Regions from separate parts of the Neobacillus sp. Soil_C_43 genome, predicted to be linked through region 2. Evidence: a T-box and tRNA genes for the amino acid it is inferred to sense, from the RefSeq annotation. Region 2 holds a T-box; the other holds one or more tRNA genes.
What was found. The T-box of region 2 lies ahead of AC3A54_RS03625 (valine--tRNA ligase). A T-box ahead of a tRNA ligase gene usually reads a tRNA of that ligase, here a tRNA-Val.
Positions count from the first base shown of each region.

Region 1 (9,490 bases), on a different contig from region 2:
GGCAATGGCGCCAGCTGCGGCAGATACCATCATGGCTCATTTTCGTGACTTAGAGTTGGACCCATCCTATTATGATTTAATTGTTACTGGCGATCTTGGAAGAATCGGACATGATACTGCCTTTGAATTATTAAACAAAAGCGGCCTTAAATTGGAGCGAAGACAATTCCAGGATTGTGGTTTATTGATTTACAAGGAGGACCAACCGGCGCAATCTGGGGGAAGCGGTGCAGGATGCTCAGCAACCGTTTTATACGGTCACTTATTAAATCAAATGAAAAAAGGGCAATATAGAAGAATTTTAGTTGTTGCAACAGGGGCTTTATTGTCACCGTTAAGTTTCCAGCAGAATGAATCAATTCCGTGTATTGCACACGCAGTTGCGATAGAAATGAATGGAGAGATGGGGTGAGCCTTTGTGTTAGCGATGTTTTTCTGGGCCTTTGTAGTGGGTGGAATCATCTGCGTCATTGGACAACTATTATTTGATGTAGCTAAACTGACTCCAGGTCATACTTTAAGCTTGCTCGTTGTTGCCGGAGCAGTTCTGGATGGTTTCGGGTTGTATGAGCCATTGGTCGACTTCGCCGGGGCAGGGGCAACCATTCCAATTACCAGTTTTGGGAATGCCCTCGTCCATGGAGCCTTACAGGATGCCAAGGCACATGGAATTATTGGGGTATTAACGGGGATGTTCCAGGTGACAAGCTCTGGAATTTCAGCTGCCATTATATTTGGTTTTATCGGCGCACTTATTTTTAAACCAAAAGGGTAAAAACACAATTTTACTTGTTTTTTTAGTTTAGTCTGTCATGCCTATACACTTTTTTATGTACTTTCATATGTTATTAGTGAGATTACAAAAGTGAGGTGACAGTTTATGTGGTGTGGATATGGAGGCGGCTACGGCTATGGCTACGGCGGTGGTTCAACTTTTGTTCTAATCGTTGTGTTGTTCATCCTATTAATCATTGTTGGTGCAAGCTTCTATTAAGAAATAGTGAGCTTGAACTGAAGGAAAGGGTTGGCCCAATAGAATGGCCGACCCTTTCTTAACCTATGTTTCTTTTTAGCTTTTCCAATTTTATTCACCATTTTATGACTCCTTCATACAATAGAGTAGTTTATGAAGGAGTGTGAATTTACGATGGATAATGGTTTCTTTAAAAATATAGAAAACAAAACGGGCGTAAATATGAAGGATATTTTCGACCTTGCTAATTCTTTGCAAAATGCGAATTTTAAAGATGAAAAAACTGTCCGTAATGTAATTCGGAGAGTTTCCCAAATTGCCAATAAACCGGTAAGTAAAGATATGGAAGACCAAATTGTGAAATCAATTGTGAATGATGGTAAGCAGCTTGACTTCAATACAATCACTAAAATGATGAATAAAAAGTAAAAAGAGAAGAGAGGCTGACTTAATTATATAGGTCACCCTCTCTTCTTTTTATTAAGGGGTGTTAAAAAACGTGATGGGTACGCCTTTTTCCCCCTTCTATGCTGGGGAACGGAAATAAAAAGCTGATTCTGTGCACGGGTCATGGCCACATAAAATAATCTTCGTTCTTCTTCTAAAGCAGTGAAATCACCGTTTCTATATGTTTCGAGTGCATAATCATGTGGAAGACTGCCGTCGACCGCACCAAGCATATAGACAGTTTGATACTCTAGCCCTTTCGCCCGGTGAATCGTGCTCAGGCTAATGGCATCGGTAAAATGCTTACTTAAGTTTTTAATTTCCTTATTCATGGCCGACATGTGCTCCGCATGTACTAATAAGGCTTCAATGGTATCGAAGCTTCTTGCAGCCACCTTCAGGTCCTTCAGGTCATCTGAACCCTTTTCCAGCTTACTCGATTCATTTCCACGTTTTTTAAGAAAATCAAGAAAACCAATGTCCTTTTCAATCTGTTCAAGTGCCTTAATCGGAGACAAGTGTTTTAACCCGCGAATGAGCGTCACTGCTTTTTTTAATTTTTTCTCTTGAAAAGCATGTGTCGTTTTCAAGTGTGAAAGAGACTCAAGAAAACTACAGTCTTTTAAGATGCTTTGTGCTTTTATTTCTTTAAGTAGAGACTGTTTTAAAAACAGAAAAGGTAAGATGTCAGCAATTGCTTGGGGATCATCTTCATTTAAACTCACTCTTAGAAAGGAAAGGGTGCTTCTTACTATATAACGGTCATAAAAAGAGTCTGCGTCCAAATCAATTTTAAACGGAAGGTTTGAGTTCGCTAAGCGCTCAAACACGGCTCTAGAGCTAGCATTGGTTCGATAAAGAATCGCAAAATCAGAAGGGTTCGCTCCTGCTGCAATTTTCTCTTGAATGTCAGTAACAATCATGGTTGCTTCTTCTTCTTCATCATAGGGGAAAAATAACTTTGGCAGTATTCCCGCTGAGAATTGAGCCTTCATTTTCTTCGTTCTTCTTAATTTATTTGCAGAGATCATTTGATTGGCTGCCGAAACAATCTCATGAGAGGAACGATAATTTTGGTCTAGAGTGACCAATTTTGCATATGGAAAGTCTTTCTCAAACTCAAGTAAATAGCTAGGGTCACTGCCTCGGAAGCTATAAATGGCCTGGTCATCATCACCGACTGCGCAGACGTTCTTGTTTTTTCCTGATAAAAGCTTAACCAGCTCGTATTGCACCTTATTAATATCCTGAAACTCATCGATTAAGAAATAGTGAAAACGATCTTGATATTGTTGAAGAAGTGCTGGAGATGTTTTGAGAAGCTGATAACAGCCAATCAGCATGTCATCAAAGTCAAATAAACCTTCTCTTTGTTTGAACTCTTCATACTTTGTATATAAAAAGACAACTTTCTCTTCCCACTCTGTTGAAGGTTTAACTTCATTAGGCAGGAGTAGGGAGTTTTTCCAAAATCCAATTTGCTGAAGAGCCAGATCATAAGCAAATTCTTTTTCCGATAAATCAAGTTCTTTACCCGCTTCCTTCAGGATTTTGTCCCGTTGCCATTCCTTTTTTAATAGTTTATGAGCCGACCAATTCACTGAATCATGATACATAAGTATGCGGTAAAAGATGCTGTGAAAGGTTCCTGTAACCAGTAAGTTGATTTTCTCTCGGTTTATTTCTGGATATGTGAGCAAACGATGCTTCATTTCCGCAGCTGCTTTTGATGTAAAAGTAACAAGCATAATCGAGCGGGGATCTGTTTGTTTTACTTCCATCATATAGGCTGTTCTGGCAGTCAACACCCGAGTTTTCCCACTGCCGGCACCAGCTAAGACTAGCAATGAACCTTCTGTTTCCATAACAGCAGCCGCCTGGCTATCATCTAGGACCACTCCCTGATCTTCGAGTTGCTGAAGGTATGACGGGCGCTCATTTTTCTGCCTGGCATCTGCTGGTTTAAATGGAATTTGATACTCTATATGTTTTGCAGACTTGAAAAATTCAACATCTTTGGGGGCCTCTGTAATGATTCTGCCTTGCGGTATTTTAAAGCCGTTCCGTTCGATATAGATTGGTGTGTCATCTAATTGGGTTACTGGAGAATTTGGTTCCAAACAAGCTTTTTTAGGAGCATGTGCATGAAAAAAATGTGGATGATCTTGAATTCCTAAAAACAGTTGCACCTTTTCCTTGCAAGCAGGACATAGGAGTTCACCATTTTTCCCAGCTAGGAATATCTTTTGATGTTGTTCCCTCGCTAGTTGCTCAAGTTCAATGGTTTGATTTTGGTAGATAGCAGTTTTCATATAGTAAAACCTCAATTTCAATAAATACGACTGTTCTATCATAACAAAACCTGATAGGGACGGAAAGTGTTTCATATATTAACCATTCAATTAAAAAAACCACTTGCCGTCTCTGGCAAGTGGTTCGTATGTTACATTTCTTTCATCATTGTTTTATGAGGAATGCCTGCATCGAGGAATTCTTCAGAGACAACTTCATATCCAAGACGAGCATAAAAGGGGATGGCTTGTGTTTGGGCATTAAGTTTTAACCTATGAAGCCCTTGTTCACGAGCATGCTCCTCAATGCCATTCATGATGGCATTTCCAGCACCCGTCTTTCTTGCTTCCTTTAATACACAAATTCGTTCTACTTTTCCATAGCCTTCAACCACACGGAATCGACCTGCACCGATTGGCGCACCATCGTTATACAGGACAAAATGAACAGCTTCATCTTCGAATTGATCGATTTCCTCTTCAAGAGGTACTTTTTGTTCTTCAACAAATACAGTCTTTCGAATGGAGAATGCATCTGCTAGTTCTTTTTGATCTTCAACCACTTTAAGCTTCACTTTACCTATTCCTTTCCAAGACGAAATGTTTCATATACAGTCCAAGAACCATTTTCTAATTGATAGAGAAGGTGGAATCGGTCAATGGTTTCTTCGTGATCAATTTTTGTCATTCGGAGTGAACCAAAGACATCGGAGTGTTCGTCATTAGAGAGGTTTTGACCAATCGTAATATGAGGGACAAAGGCATACTCTAATGGTGAATCACTAAAAGTTTGATTGATTTCGGAATGCAGATTTATTAGTTCTTCTGTCGGATCAACTTTAAAATAAATCACGTTATTTACGGGTTGAAAAGAGCTAATCTTTGAAGTTTTTAAAGAAAATGGATGGGTATTTTGAGCGATTTGCTGTAGCTTATTCGCTACATCCTTTGCATCCTCTTCAGTTGCTTCAAAGGCATTTTTTAATGTTAAGTGTGGAGGAATAAGTGAATAGTGTGGATCATAACGTTTACGGTAAGAATTCACTAAATCTTGAAGCTTTTTTGATGGAAAAATGACAACTCCAAATTTCATACGTATATACCTCCGTTTTAAAAAATTATTTAAATAGAAAAATAATACTCATAACAGCCTTCTTACTATTATAGCAAATTTTCTAACAATATTAAATAATAGAAAATACTCAAACTTTTGTTAATATGTGTTAGAAAAACATGTTCAGTGCCCGTCTTAAATCTGGCTGCCAATAGGTCCACGTATGATCACCATTAAATTCTTCATAAAAGTATGTAAATGGTTTATCTGAAATGATTTTTGATAGTTCCCTATTAGGGTCTAAAAAGTTCTTCACTTGTCCATCTGTCGTCGGTACTTCCGTTTCTTGGGTTCCGATTACATGATAAATCTCTAGTAGCTGAGTATCTGTAAAATCTTCCACTAATTCTAAGATCTTTTGATTCACATAGGGTGATTGCAAAAGCACCTTTCCAAATGTATGTGGATATTGAATCGCTGTCATTAAAGAGACGGTTGCCCCAAGAGAATCACCAATAAGTGCCCGGGTCGTACCCATTTGATAGGTTGGAAACTCCGTATCAAGAAATGGCACTAATTCATGTGCTAGGAAGCGTATATATTGCTCATTTTGATCACCATTTGGATGATATTTTCTGCGGCGATCGGCAACATCTTTATAGGGTACCCCAACAATAATTAAGTTTTCAATTTCTCTGGTATTAAGAAACTCATCTGCTAATCGACCAATTCTGCCAAGTTGAAAATAATCCCGGCCATCCTGGGCAATCAGCAGAGAGTATTTATAGAGTGGTGAGAAGTTTGCTGGAAGGTAAACGAGAAGTAGTATTTCCTCTCCCAGCTCTTTACTATGAAAGGTAAGTTCTTTAATCTTGCCTTTTGGAAATTCCATGTGATAAAACCCCCATATTCAGTAGATACATTAGAATTTTACCATAACTCGACTGGAAATGCTTTCACAACGGGGAATAAAGGGATTGGTAAGCTGCTGTTAAGAGGTAAAGAGGAATTAATGAAGATATCGATTTTTTGATTGTGATTCGGGCATTAGGGATAAGATGTTTTCACGTTTAAAGGTGCGCATCTGTTTCCGAAGCAAACAGTACCCGCGGATATAGTCATCATTTATTTCCTTCACAATCAGTTTCCGTTGTGAAATTTCTTGGTTGTCGGCAAGGTAAATCATTTCCAAAGGCATGTTTTCTTCAATTGAACGAATAAAAAGCCCATCCATGTAAATCACTCCTTTCTTTATATACTATCATTATAACCGAACATTAGTTCTTTATTCAACTGAAATAAGAACTAATGTTCTTGTTTTTTGAGGTTGTATATTGGAAATTAATTATTGACTTTTGCTACAATATTACTATAATTAGATATGTAGATTAATAAGCGATCTGTTAGCTCAGTTGGGAGAGCGCAACCTTGACAGGGTTGAGGTCGGGGGTTCGAACCCCTCACAGGTCATCCGAACGGTAGAAACGTTGATATAACGGTGTTCTACCGTTTTTTATTTCCAATGACTTATGCGTTGACTTAATTGCAGGGTAGCGCTCCTATTTACAACATGGTAGCGCTGCGTTTATGCGTCTTTTGTTCCGTTGACTTAACCGAACAGGAGGCGTTTTTATTTTGGCTGACAAACGAATAGGAAATCGCGTTAAAAACGTTTGAATATTGTGAAAAACTGCACATAACCTCGATAGTTTATTTCAATCTTTTATGGCGATAAAACGTGAGGAGGGAGTAAAAAGCTCCCTTCTACTATTAGAAGAAATCGTCAACACACAGGGGGAATATTTACCATACGCTAAAGTCACGACTATTTCTTTATGTTTTTGGCCCGTCTTGCTATAATAAATACTACAGTTGTAAAAGTAGGAGGGTTATCATGAAGGAGATTCCTCAAATATCAGAAGCAGAATATGAAGTGATGAAGGTTATATGGAACTTTGAGCCGATTTCGACTCCTGAGGTAGTGGAGAAATTTTCGAATAAGAGTGATTGGAAGCCAAATACCATTCACACCATGCTGGCGCGCCTAGTTAAGAAAAAGGCTTTGCACGCAAGAAAAGATGGCCGGGTGTTTATTTATACTTCACTGGTTGAAAAGCACGAATATGTTGAGCAAAAAAGTAATTCCTTTCTGCAGCAGTTTTTCGGCGGCACGTTAAATTCAATGATATTAAATTTTATTGAGAATGAAAAGTTATCGAATGAAGATATTTCGGAATTAAAGGAAATATTATCCACAAGGGACAAGAAAGGGGAAAAATAATGGATACCATGCTGCTGCGGATTTTAGTTAGTACAATCGTGGTATCCCTCCTTATTTTCATAATTCTGTTAATCAAAAAGCTATTAAACCATCATATGACGGTGAAAGCACATTATCAAATTTGGTATTTCCTTTGCATTCCAATCCTTGCTACCTTTTTACCTAGGAATTATTTTCGACTTGGAGAAGGAACGCGCTATTTTAAAAGCTTACTTTTTTTTCATAGAGACGCGCCATTGAAGAGTGAAAGGAATAATGGAGTGGATGCCTCTCAGGCGCCAAACAGCGATCTATTAAATGATTTCACGATATCGGTTAACAAGTCAACGCCCGATTTCCTCTACCATACATTTTTTACAGTTTGGGTCATTGGAGTGGTTCTTTTTATTGTGGCTGCTGTTTATTCAAACTATCAAATCTATCAAATGAAAAAGTCAGCTGCGGCTGTTCATAACCAAAAGTTAAATGAACTATTAGAAGCGTGCAAAGAGTTGGTTGGGGTGAAAAGAAACATAAGGTTGAGGGAGACCTCTCTTATTACCTCGCCAATCACGGTGGGGATTTTTCAACCCTATATTTTTTTACCAAGCAAAACGCGAGAAGCATTCTCGTTAAATGAATTAAAGTACGTGTTTTTGCACGAGCTGCATCATCATAAAAGCAAGGATCTGTTCGGGAATTACGTCATGTGTTTATTTCGTATTATTTATTGGTTTAACCCGTTCGTTTGGTATGCCTTAAAAAGGATTCGAATCGATCGGGAGTTAGCCTGTGATGCTTCCGTTTTAAATCTCTTGGATGAGAGTGGATATATCGAATATGGGCATACCATCATTCGGTTTGCAGATAAAAAACATGATCGTACCCTTGAACAGTTTGCTCCAGGTATAGGTGGCACAAAAACACAAATCAAACAAAGAATCCAGTGCATTGCAAGCTTCTCTAGCGATTCTCTATTATTGAAATGGAAAAGCAAGGCCATCTGCGCAGTTTTAGGAATTGTTGTGCTATTCCTTGCTCCAATCACCACCGTTATTGCGAGCCCAGATGATGTGTATCAGTTTAGCGGGAAGAATGCGGTCTATGAAGATCTAGGCTCCTATTTTAAGGGCTACAAGGGTAGCTTCGTTTTATATGATTCTTCTAAAAACCAATATCAAATTTATAATCGAGAGTTTAGTGAACAGAGGATTTCTCCTGATAGCACCTATAAAATATTTTCTGCCTTATTTGCAATGGAATCTAATGTGATTTCAACGAATAACAATAAACAGGTTTGGGATGGGAAAATTTATCCTTTTCCAGAATGGAATCAAAATCAAAATTTAGCGACTGCCTTGAGCCAATCCGTGAATTGGTATTTCCAAAATACCGATCGAGAGGTAGGAAGAAAGCAGCTGCAAGATTATTTTCACAAGATAAAATACGGGAATGAGGATCTTTCAGGCAATATGGATAGTTACTGGATGGAATCTTCCTTAAAAATATCGCCCATTGAACAAGTTCAATTATTATACCAATTAGAAGAAAATCAATGGGGTTTTAAAGCGGAAAATATCAAAGCGGTAAAAAAGGCAATTTTAATAGATGTGCAAAAGAATGGGCGGTTGTATGGTAAAACGGGAACCGGCATGATTAATGGAAAGAATGTAAATGGCTGGTTTATTGGCTTTGTCGATAAAGGAGATGATCGTTTTTATTTTGCCATAAATATTCAAAATATGGATGGGCAGGCCCAAGGAAGCAAGGCAGCGGAGATTGCCAAGCAGATCCTGCATCATAAGAAGATATATTAATAATTAACCCCAGAAAGGATTACCCTTCCTTTTTGGGACTTTCTCGGGCTAAATACTACAATTGTAGTATTTAAAGCAACCTTGTACACAAACTTTCAAGTATGAAAGGGCTGATGCGTTTTGATGCAGAAAAGGCAGAAAGAAAATATAGTAAAAAACCCAATTCGATGGAGACTGAATGGTCTTTTTTTCATGGTCTTTGTTCTTTTTTCTATCCTGATTCTCCGCCTTGGCGTTATCCAAATTATCAAAGGGGAAAACTATGCGGCTCAGGCAGAGAAGACAGATGTGACGCCCGTCAGCTATTCAGTTCCGCGTGGAAAAATATATGATATGAATCATAAGTTAGTAGTCTACAATATTCCGGAAAAGGCGATTATCTATACACCGCCCAAAAATCCGCAGCCGGACGAATTGCTTGAACTGGCCAAAAAGTTAAATACCTTTCTGGTCATGACTGATAAAGAGATCAATAAAGTAACCGATCGGGATTTGAAAGATATCTGGCTGGCGGTACATAACAATGGCACGGATTTAATCACAAAGAAGGAGGAGAAATTATACAAACAGGAAAGGCTGAATGACAAGGATTTATATCAATTAAAATTGAACCGCATTACAGAAAGCGATCTCCAGGCAATGGACAAA
Region 1 covers NZ_JBDGJV010000022.1:12,817-22,306, forward strand. The annotation lists gene spoVAD (stage V sporulation protein AD) at 1-412, shown strand, start outside; gene spoVAE (stage V sporulation protein AE) at 419-775, shown strand; gene AC3A54_RS22165 (YjcZ family sporulation protein) at 881-994, shown strand; gene spoVIF (sporulation-specific transcription regulator SpoVIF) at 1,148-1,402, shown strand; gene AC3A54_RS22175 (UvrD-helicase domain-containing protein) at 1,435-3,732, opposite strand; gene AC3A54_RS22180 (GNAT family N-acetyltransferase) at 3,864-4,286, opposite strand; gene AC3A54_RS22185 (YjcG family protein) at 4,292-4,804, opposite strand; gene AC3A54_RS22190 (alpha/beta hydrolase) at 4,935-5,657, opposite strand; gene AC3A54_RS22195 (hypothetical protein) at 5,775-5,999, opposite strand; tRNA gene AC3A54_RS22200 (tRNA-Val) at 6,163-6,235, shown strand; gene AC3A54_RS22205 (BlaI/MecI/CopY family transcriptional regulator) at 6,660-7,046, shown strand; gene AC3A54_RS22210 (BlaR1 family beta-lactam sensor/signal transducer) at 7,046-8,842, shown strand; gene AC3A54_RS22215 (peptidoglycan D,D-transpeptidase FtsI family protein) at 8,966-9,490, shown strand, end outside.
Region 1: it has a tRNA-Val gene. The T-box ahead of AC3A54_RS03625 (valine--tRNA ligase) is inferred to sense a tRNA for this amino acid. The anticodon was not compared.

Region 2 (9,490 bases):
GTTCCATCTGCCTATGTGGCTGAGGTATTTGTTGAGGAGTTTTTACCTTTTATCCAAAGTGGTATGCGGATTTTGCTTCCGAAAGGAAACCTCGCGCGGGAATACATCTCACGAGCCTTATCAGAAGCTGGAGCTGTGGTTGATGAAATCGTCATTTACGAAACCTATCTGCCTGATGAAAGCCGAGAAAAGCTGGCAAGGATGCTGGCTGACGGGCAGCTGGATATTCTGCTGTTTACAAGTCCTTCTACGGTGGATCATTTGATGGAGGTTGTCAAAGACTACGGCCTTGAAGAACAGCTATACAAGTGTGTCATCGGCTGTATCGGTCCGGTAACAGAGAAAAAACTACTGGAACACGGGCTCACCGTTCATGCTTCACCAAAGGAATATACCGTAAAAGAAATGATTAAAAGCACTATTGCTTATTTAGATGTGGAGGAATCATAAATGGAACTTCAATTCAAACGTCATCGTCGCCTGCGTTCTAGTGCCAGCATGCGCGCACTTGTTAGAGAAAATCACTTGAAAGCGGAGGACTTTATCTATCCGCTGTTTATCTATGAAGGGGAAAATATCCGCAATGAAGTGTCATCCATGCCAGGTGTGTTCCAAGTTTCCATGGACCACCTTCAAGCTGAAATGGAAGATATCGTTGCTCACGGCATAAAGTCTGTCCTTTTATTCGGTATTCCTGCTACGAAGGATGCGTGTGGTGAGCAAGCCTATCATGACCACGGAATTGTTCAGGTAGCCACTCGTTTTATTAAAGAACACTTCCCAGAAATCATCGTTGTAGCAGATACTTGCTTGTGTGAATATACAAGCCATGGACACTGTGGCGTCGTTGAAGGGGAAAAAATCCTTAACGATGCGTCATTAGATCTTCTTGTCAAAACAGCAGTGGCACAAGCTCAAGCTGGTGCGGACATTATTGCGCCATCTAACATGATGGACGGCTTTGTTGCTGCTATTCGTGCCGGTCTTGATGAAGCTGGATTTACAGAGATTCCAATTATGTCGTATGCCGTTAAATATGCTTCTGCGTTCTACGGACCGTTCCGTGAGGCAGCAGAAGGCGCGCCACAATTTGGTGACCGCAAGACCTATCAAATGGATCCTGCTAACCGAATGGAAGCATTCAGAGAAGCAGAATCAGATGTAGCAGAGGGTGCTGATTTCTTAATTGTTAAACCAGGTATGCCATACCTTGATATCGTTCGTGATATGAAGAATACCTTTAACCTGCCTATTGTGATTTATAACGTAAGCGGTGAGTATTCCATGATTAAGGCAGCTTCTGCAAACGGCTGGATTGACGAGAAAAACACCGTTCTTGAAATGTTGATGGGAATGAAGCGTGCCGGTGCTGACTTGATCATCACGTATGCAGCAAAAGATGCGATTCGCTGGTTAAAAGAAGACCAATAAACATTTTGAAAAGAGGGAAAAGGATGCGCTCGTATACAAAATCGATTGAAGCATTTAAAGAAGCCCAAACCCTTATGCCTGGCGGCGTAAACAGTCCAGTTCGTGCCTTTAAATCAGTGAATATGGACCCGATTTTTATGGAAAGAGGCAAAGGGTCTAAAATTTATGATATCGATGGCAATGAATACATTGACTATGTACTTTCATGGGGTCCTCTAATCCTTGGACATACCAATGACCGTGTCGTCGAAGCAATGAAAAAAGTAGCGGAGCTTGGTACAAGCTATGGTGCTCCTACTTTGATGGAAAATGAGCTGGCAAAGCTTGTCATTGAACGTGTTCCATCAATCGAAGTAATACGGATGGTATCATCAGGTACGGAAGCAACGATGAGTGCCCTTCGTTTAGCAAGAGGATATACAGGACGTAATAAGATTTTGAAATTCGAAGGCTGCTATCATGGCCATGGGGATTCCCTGTTAATTAAAGCCGGATCAGGTGTGGCTACACTAGGCCTTCCTGACAGCCCTGGCGTTCCTGAAGGAGTAGCATCCAATACGATTACGGTAGCGTACAACGATCTTGAAGGTGTAAAGTATGCGTTTGAGCAATTTGGTGAAGATATCGCCTGTATCATTGTTGAGCCAGTTGCTGGGAATATGGGTCTTGTTCCGCCGCTTCCTGGATTCTTGGAAGGACTGCGTGAGATTACTTCATCAAATGGCGCATTGCTCATTTTTGACGAGGTTATGACTGGCTTCCGAGTGGGCTACAACTGTGCACAAGGATATTTCAATGTAACGCCTGATATCACTTGTCTTGGAAAAGTAATCGGTGGTGGACTTCCGGTAGGGGCATACGGCGGTAAGGCCGAAATCATGCAGCAAATCGCTCCAAGCGGACCGATTTATCAAGCTGGGACACTTTCTGGTAACCCGCTGGCTATGACAGCAGGTTATGAAACATTGAGCCAGTTAACGCCAGCACATTACGAGGAGTTTATCCGTAAGGGAGATCTTCTGGAAAAAGGCTTTAAGGCGGCTGCTGAAAAGTACGACATTCCAATTACATTTAACCGTGCAGGATCCATGATTGGTTTCTTCTTTACCAATGAAGAGGTTATTAATTTTGAAAAAGCAAAAACATCTAATTTAGCGTTCTTTGCAGAGTACTACCGTGAAATGGCAGAGCAAGGTATCTTTTTACCACCTTCTCAATTCGAAGGATTATTCCTATCGACTGCCCATACGGATGAAGATATTGAAAAAACAATACAAGCAGCGGAAATTGCATTTTCTAAGCTTAAATAAATTTGTTTTGGTAGGCACTCACCTAATTTGGTGGGTGCTTTTTATTGTTCTCTGAGAGGTTCGTAGATGGGGTTTGGCGGAAAGAATTTAAAATTTGGCGGAATCCATGCCTAAGTTGGCGGAATAAATACAAAAGTTGGCGGAATTCTAACCCAAGTTGGCGGAATAATTACATAATTGAGCGGAATCCCCCATCAAGTTGAAGCAGTATCTATTTCTTTTTACTAACTAACTGCTTTTTTATCATAAATAAATCCCATTGTTCATAGAGTGTAAGTGACATAGTGATTTTGCGTGAAGGATACGAAAGGAGGAGTCGCTTTGTCCCAAGAGAATCAATCGTGCCTACGATTTTCTTTGGAGGAATCTTTGTGGTTTAGAAAAGGACAGGAAGTCGAGGAACTTCTATCGATTTCTCTAGACCCGGATATTACCATCCAGGAAAACGATCAGTACGTAACCATACGTGGTTCGTTGGAGCTTACCGGCGAATATAAAAGTTACGAACCTAGCAATGAGGGTAGCGAAGAGGAAGTAACATCCCAAAAGTTTGTAGAGAGGGTGGCAGAACGCGAGGAGGGCACCTGTGAATTTTCACATCGCTTCCCAGTCGATATCACCATCCCGAACAATCGGATTCAAAGCATCTATGATATTGATGTTCTCGTTGAATCATTCGATTATGCTACACCAGAGCGCAGCTGTCTTAAACTATCTGCAGAACTGACCATCAGTGGTTTATATGAGGCAGAGCAGCAGGAACAAGTAGAACCTGAATATGAGGTACTTAACCGTTACGAAACAGAAGAGGCTGAGGAAGAAGCAGCCATTGAACAAGCCGCAGTTCAAAGCGCATACGAAAACAACTTCTTATTTGAAGCAGAGGCAAGAAAACAACAGGAAGAAGAAGAAGAAGTAGAAGTATTACCGAAGTTCCCAACCTTTAACTACCAGCCTTCAGCAGAGGAACAAGAAGAATTTGAGCCTGCATGGGCCAGAAATGAAGGCGGCCAGCCAGTTGAGATCGAAGAAGAGGAAATCGTTGTTCAAGAACAAGCTGCACCACAACCAGAGGTTATTTTTGAAGAGGAAGTAAAGCATGTAGAAGAAAGCTCATCATCCCCTGAGGAAGCACCGAAGGTCAAGAAGAAGAAAGCATCCAAGAAGAAGAGTATGACACTTACCGAATTTTTTGCAAGGAAAGATGAAAACTCCGCCCAAACCAGTTTACGGGTTTGCATAGTACAGAAGGGGGATACAGTAAGTACCCTCGCAGACCGTTATGATGTAACGGTTCAAAATCTGTTGCGCGAAAATAATCTGGAACTCAATCAAGATGTGTATGAGGGGCAAGTATTATATATCCCTAGTGCTTTTGCAAAAAAATAACCATTCACAATTGTTGAGCGGGTTTTCTTTAACCTGCTCAGCTTCTTTTAAAAGCTATTTCGGCTTTTCCATTGAAAGAAGGTCGAGTTGACATGAATGAGTCAAATCGGATACAAATGCTAGCACCTGTATTAAAAAATTATTATATTGAACCTCATTTTGTAGAGGATTATGGTACGGTACAAAAAATTTATTCCAATAAAGGTACGTTTGCCTTAAAGAAAATCAATCCCTCAATCGGGACTGATTTCATTCGCCATGTGCACCTTCTGTACCAAAAAGGATTTAATCGCATCGTCCCAATTTATCCAACAATGGACGGCAGGTATGCGGTGCTGCACGAAAATGACCTGTACTATCTCATGCCCTGGATGCCAAATGATTTAAAAGAAAACCGCGAGCAAACCAATCTGCAATTATTTCGCGAATTAGCGAGACTTCATACCCTTTCGGCAAAAGAAATCACTGTCAACAAAGAAGAACGAACAGAGCATTATGAAAAGACCATTCAAGAGATGGAAAAACAACAGGAATTCCTGGATGGTTTTATCGATCAATGCGAAAAAAAGACCTACATGTCTCCGTTCGAATTATTGTATTGCATGTATTATAACGAAATTAGCCAAGCGCTAAGATTTTCAAAAACAAAATTTGAAGAATGGTACGAAAGCACAAAGGAAACCGAAAAGGCCCGCATGGTCATAACTCATGGAAAATTAGCTTCTGAGCATTTTTTGTATGATGATCGAGGTTACGGCTATTTTATTAATTTTGAAAATGCACGTTATGGTTCCCCGATTCATGATTTGCTCCCTTACCTTTCTCGTGCAATTAATTCCAGGCCGAAGCGGAGTGATACAGCGATCGACTGGGTATACCATTATTTTAAATACTTCCCGTTTAAAGCAGATGAGAAGCTATTATTCTTCAGCTATCTAGCTCTTCCCATTCCAATCATACAGGTAGCGGAGAGCTATTATCGAAAGCAGGGGCGAAAAAATGAGTTGAAATATGTCAGTCAGCTGCAGCACCGATACTGGCATTTAAAGAATTCAGAGTATATTGTCATGAAAATGACGGAAATCGAAAACGCACAAAAAGCAAAAGAAGGAGCCCAGCAGCAGTCATAACTCTGCAAGATGGGCTCCTTAAATAATGTCAAAATAAATGGATACAGCAAGGACAAGAAAACAGGTTAATAGTAATACATCAAATACGGTTGGTAGAAGCAGCGTCCGGATAAATTGAAAAATACTAAACGGAATAATTAATTGGGCAGCAATCCTTCGGCACGTGATGAACCAAGGCTTGTATTTGTATTTATGAAAATTCCTCTTCATCCCAGAACCTCCCCTTTGGGATTTGACCTTTATTTTATATATATTCCAAATGCCTATAGAAGTTCTCCATTAAATACATACAGTATAAAAAATAAAAAAATTGGTTATCATGATTGACGTCAAACCCTTTTTTTCGGTAGTATAACAATATAATTTAAAAAACAAGCAACGACAGGGAAGAGTACGATGCCATCCTACTTTTAGAGAGGGAAATCATTAGCTGAAAGATTTCCTAAGAGGAACATCAGAAGGTCGCCCAGGAGCTTCTTCTGCGAAAAGGTCAAATGATCTAATTAGTTGAAGACGGATGAAATCCGTTATCCCGTTAAGTGCCAATCATGTTTTTTGATTGGAAAAAAGGTGGTACCGCGAAGCAAACTCCATTCGTCCTTTTATGACGAATGGGGTTTTTTATGTTTCTGTGGAAACAGTAGTTTAAGAAGGAGGAATTTTTGATGGAAACAAAAGAATTAACGATGCCAACGAAATACGACCCGCAATCGATTGAAAAAGGTCGTTATGACTGGTGGCTGCAAGGGAAGTATTTTGAAGCAAAGGATGACGAGGGAAAACAGCCTTATACCGTTGTTATTCCACCGCCAAACGTAACAGGTAAGCTTCATCTAGGTCATGCATGGGATACAACCCTTCAAGATATTGTTACACGTATGAAACGGATGCAAGGCTATGACGTGCTTTGGCTCCCTGGTATGGACCATGCGGGAATTGCCACACAGGCGAAGGTAGAAGAGAAGCTTCGCAGTGAAGGCAAAAGCCGTTACGATTTAGGCCGTGAAAAGTTTGTTGAGGAGACATGGAAGTGGAAGGATGAATATGCTTCACACATCCGTCAGCAATGGTCGAAGCTAGGATTAGGCTTAGATTACAGCCGTGAGCGGTTCACTTTGGATGAAGGCCTATCAGATGCGGTTCGCGAAGTATTCGTTACCCTTTATAATAAAGGCTTAATTTACCGCGGCGAATATATTATTAACTGGGATCCTTCCACGAAAACAGCATTATCTGACATTGAAGTAATCTATAAAGATGTTCAGGGTGCGTTTTACCACCTGAGATATCCTTTAGCAGATGGCACTGGATCCATTGAGGTTGCGACAACTCGTCCAGAAACGATGCTCGGTGATACAGCTGTTGCGGTTCATCCTGAAGATGAGCGCTACAAGCACTTAATTGGCAAAACCGTTATTCTGCCAATCGTTGGCCGCGAAATTCCAATTGTAGCAGATGATTATGTAGATATGGAATTCGGTTCTGGAGCGGTTAAAATTACCCCTGCACACGATCCGAACGACTTTGAACTTGGCAACCGCCATAATCTTGAACGTATCCTCGTTATGAACGAAGACGGCTCGATGAATGACAAAGCAGGAAAATATAAAGGTATGGATCGCTTCGACTGCCGTAAGCAAATCGTTAAAGACCTTCAAGAACAAGGCGTTCTTTTCAAAATTGAAGAGCATCTTCATTCCGTAGGCCATTCCGAACGTAGTGGTGCAGTTGTTGAACCATACCTATCTACTCAATGGTTCGTTAAGATGCAACCCCTGGCAGATGAAGCAATTGCCCTTCAAAATAAAGAAAACAAAGTCAACTTTGTTCCTGACCGCTTTGAGAAAACCTACTTGCGTTGGATGGGAAATATCCGTGATTGGTGTATTTCACGTCAGCTTTGGTGGGGACACCGAATTCCTGCATGGTACCACAAAGAAACAGGTGAAGTATTTGTAGGTCATGAAGCACCAGCAGACGCTGAAAACTGGGAGCAGGACAAAGACGTATTAGATACATGGTTCAGCTCAGCATTATGGCCGTTCTCAACCATGGGCTGGCCGAACAAGGAAGCAGCTGATTTTAAACGTTACTTCCCAACAGACGTTTTGGTAACAGGCTACGATATCATTTTCTTCTGGGTATCCAGAATGATTTTCCAAAGCATCGAATTTACAGGTGAACGTCCCTTTAAAGATGTTCTGATCCATGGTCTTGTTCGTGATGAACAAGGACGTAAAATGAGTAAATCACTTGGTAACGGTGTGGACCCAATGGATGTCATAGATCAATATGGGGCAGACTCCTTACGATACTTCTTATCGACTGGATCATCTCCAGGTCAGGATTTACGCTACAGCACAGAAAAAGTTGAAGCTACCTGGAATTTTGCTAATAAAATTTGGAATGCATCACGCTTTGCTTTAATGAATATGGACGGCATGACTTACGAAGAAATTGATTTCAGTGGTGAAAAATCCGTTGCGGATAAATGGATTTTAACAAGATTAAATGAAACGATTGACCATGTTACCAAGCTTTCAGACCGCTATGAATTCGGTGAAGTAGGCCGTGCATTATACAACTTCATTTGGGATGACTTCTGTGATTGGTACATTGAAATGGCAAAGCTTCCATTATATGGTGAAGATGAAGCAGCTAAAAAAACGACTCGTTCCATCCTTGCTTATGTATTAGATCAAACGATGCGTTTGTTACATCCGTTTATGCCATTCATTACCGAGGAAATTTGGCAAAACCTCCCACATGCTGGTGAATCTATTACTACAGCTGCATGGCCAGAGGTGAAACCGGAGCTTTCCGATGACAAGGCAGCACAGGATATGAAGCTTCTTATGGAAATGATTCGCGCGGTACGTAATATTCGTGCGGAAGTGAATACGCCAATGAGTAAGAAAATTAAAATGTTGGTTAAAGCGAAGGACGAATCAATCCTGAAGGCCATCGAAACAAACCGCAGCTATATCGAGCGCTTCTGTAATCCAGAGGAATTACAAATGGGTATCGATATTGAATCACCTGAAAAAGCAATGACAGCGGTGATTACAGGCTTGGAAATCATTCTTCCGCTTGAAGGCTTAATTAACATTGACGAAGAAATTACTCGTCTTGAGAAGGAATACGAAAAGTTAAATAAAGAAGTAGAGCGCGTTCAAAAGAAATTAAGCAATGAAGGATTTATGAAGAAAGCACCTGAAAGTGTTGTTACTGAAGAGCGTGCAAAGGAAAATGACTATCTTGAAAAAAGAAGCATCGTGGAAGCACGCATTAAAGAATTAAGAGGGTAACCTTTATTTAAAGAGGTCAGACCCCACTAATATAACTGTGGGGTCTGACCCCTTTTTCTTATTAATCAAATATGGACGGGGTGTCACGAAATGTTTACTTCATATAAAGAAGCCCTAGACTGGATCCACGCGAGATTACGGCTTGGGATTAAGCCTGGTTTGAAACGAATGGAATGGATAATGGACAAGCTGGGTTCCCCTGAAAAGAAGATCCAAACGATCCATGTGGGGGGGACAAACGGAAAAGGCTCGACCGTCACCTACCTTCGTAATATTTTACAAGCAGCAGGCTATAAGGTGGGTACCTTTACCTCCCCCTATATCGAGCAATTTAATGAGCGTATTAGTGTGAATGGAAAACCGATTACGGATGAAGAGCTTTTACACCTGGCCAATGTCATTCGACCATTAGCAGATGAATTGGAAGAAACAGAGCTTGGGGGACCGACTGAGTTTGAAGTGATCACCGCTATGTCGTTTTATTATTTTGCAGAAATGGGCAAGGTGGACGTGGTTGTTTATGAAGTGGGATTAGGAGGACGATTTGACTCCACCAACATTCTTCATCCACTAGCTTCTATTATTACAAATATCGGATTGGACCACACGAACATTCTCGGAAACTCGTATGAGGAAATCGCTTTTGAAAAAGCAGGAATCATCAAGGAGCATATTCCGATTTTTACGGCGGTGAAACATCCAGGAGCTCTTAAAGTAATCGAGAATCAGGCAGAAAAAATGAAGGCACCGATTTATCGACTGAACCAGGAATTTTCAATTTCTGAGCACCAATCATTGACTAAAGGTGAAAAGTTTACTTTATCTACACCATCACAAGCCTTCATTGATGTTGAAATCAGTATGATCGGTCAGCATCAAACGGAAAATGCGGCCCTTGCAGTCTGTGCAGCACAATACTTAA
Region 2 covers NZ_JBDGJV010000001.1:683,709-693,198, reverse strand. The annotation lists gene AC3A54_RS03655 (uroporphyrinogen-III synthase) at 1-450, shown strand, start outside; gene hemB (porphobilinogen synthase) at 451-1,431, shown strand; gene hemL (glutamate-1-semialdehyde 2,1-aminomutase) at 1,455-2,741, shown strand; gene spoVID (stage VI sporulation protein D) at 3,036-4,130, shown strand; gene ysxE (spore coat protein YsxE) at 4,223-5,260, shown strand; gene AC3A54_RS03630 (hypothetical protein) at 5,279-5,470, opposite strand; T-box leader at 5,630-5,865, shown strand; gene AC3A54_RS03625 (valine--tRNA ligase) at 5,926-8,568, shown strand; gene AC3A54_RS03620 (bifunctional folylpolyglutamate synthase/dihydrofolate synthase) at 8,659-9,490, shown strand, end outside.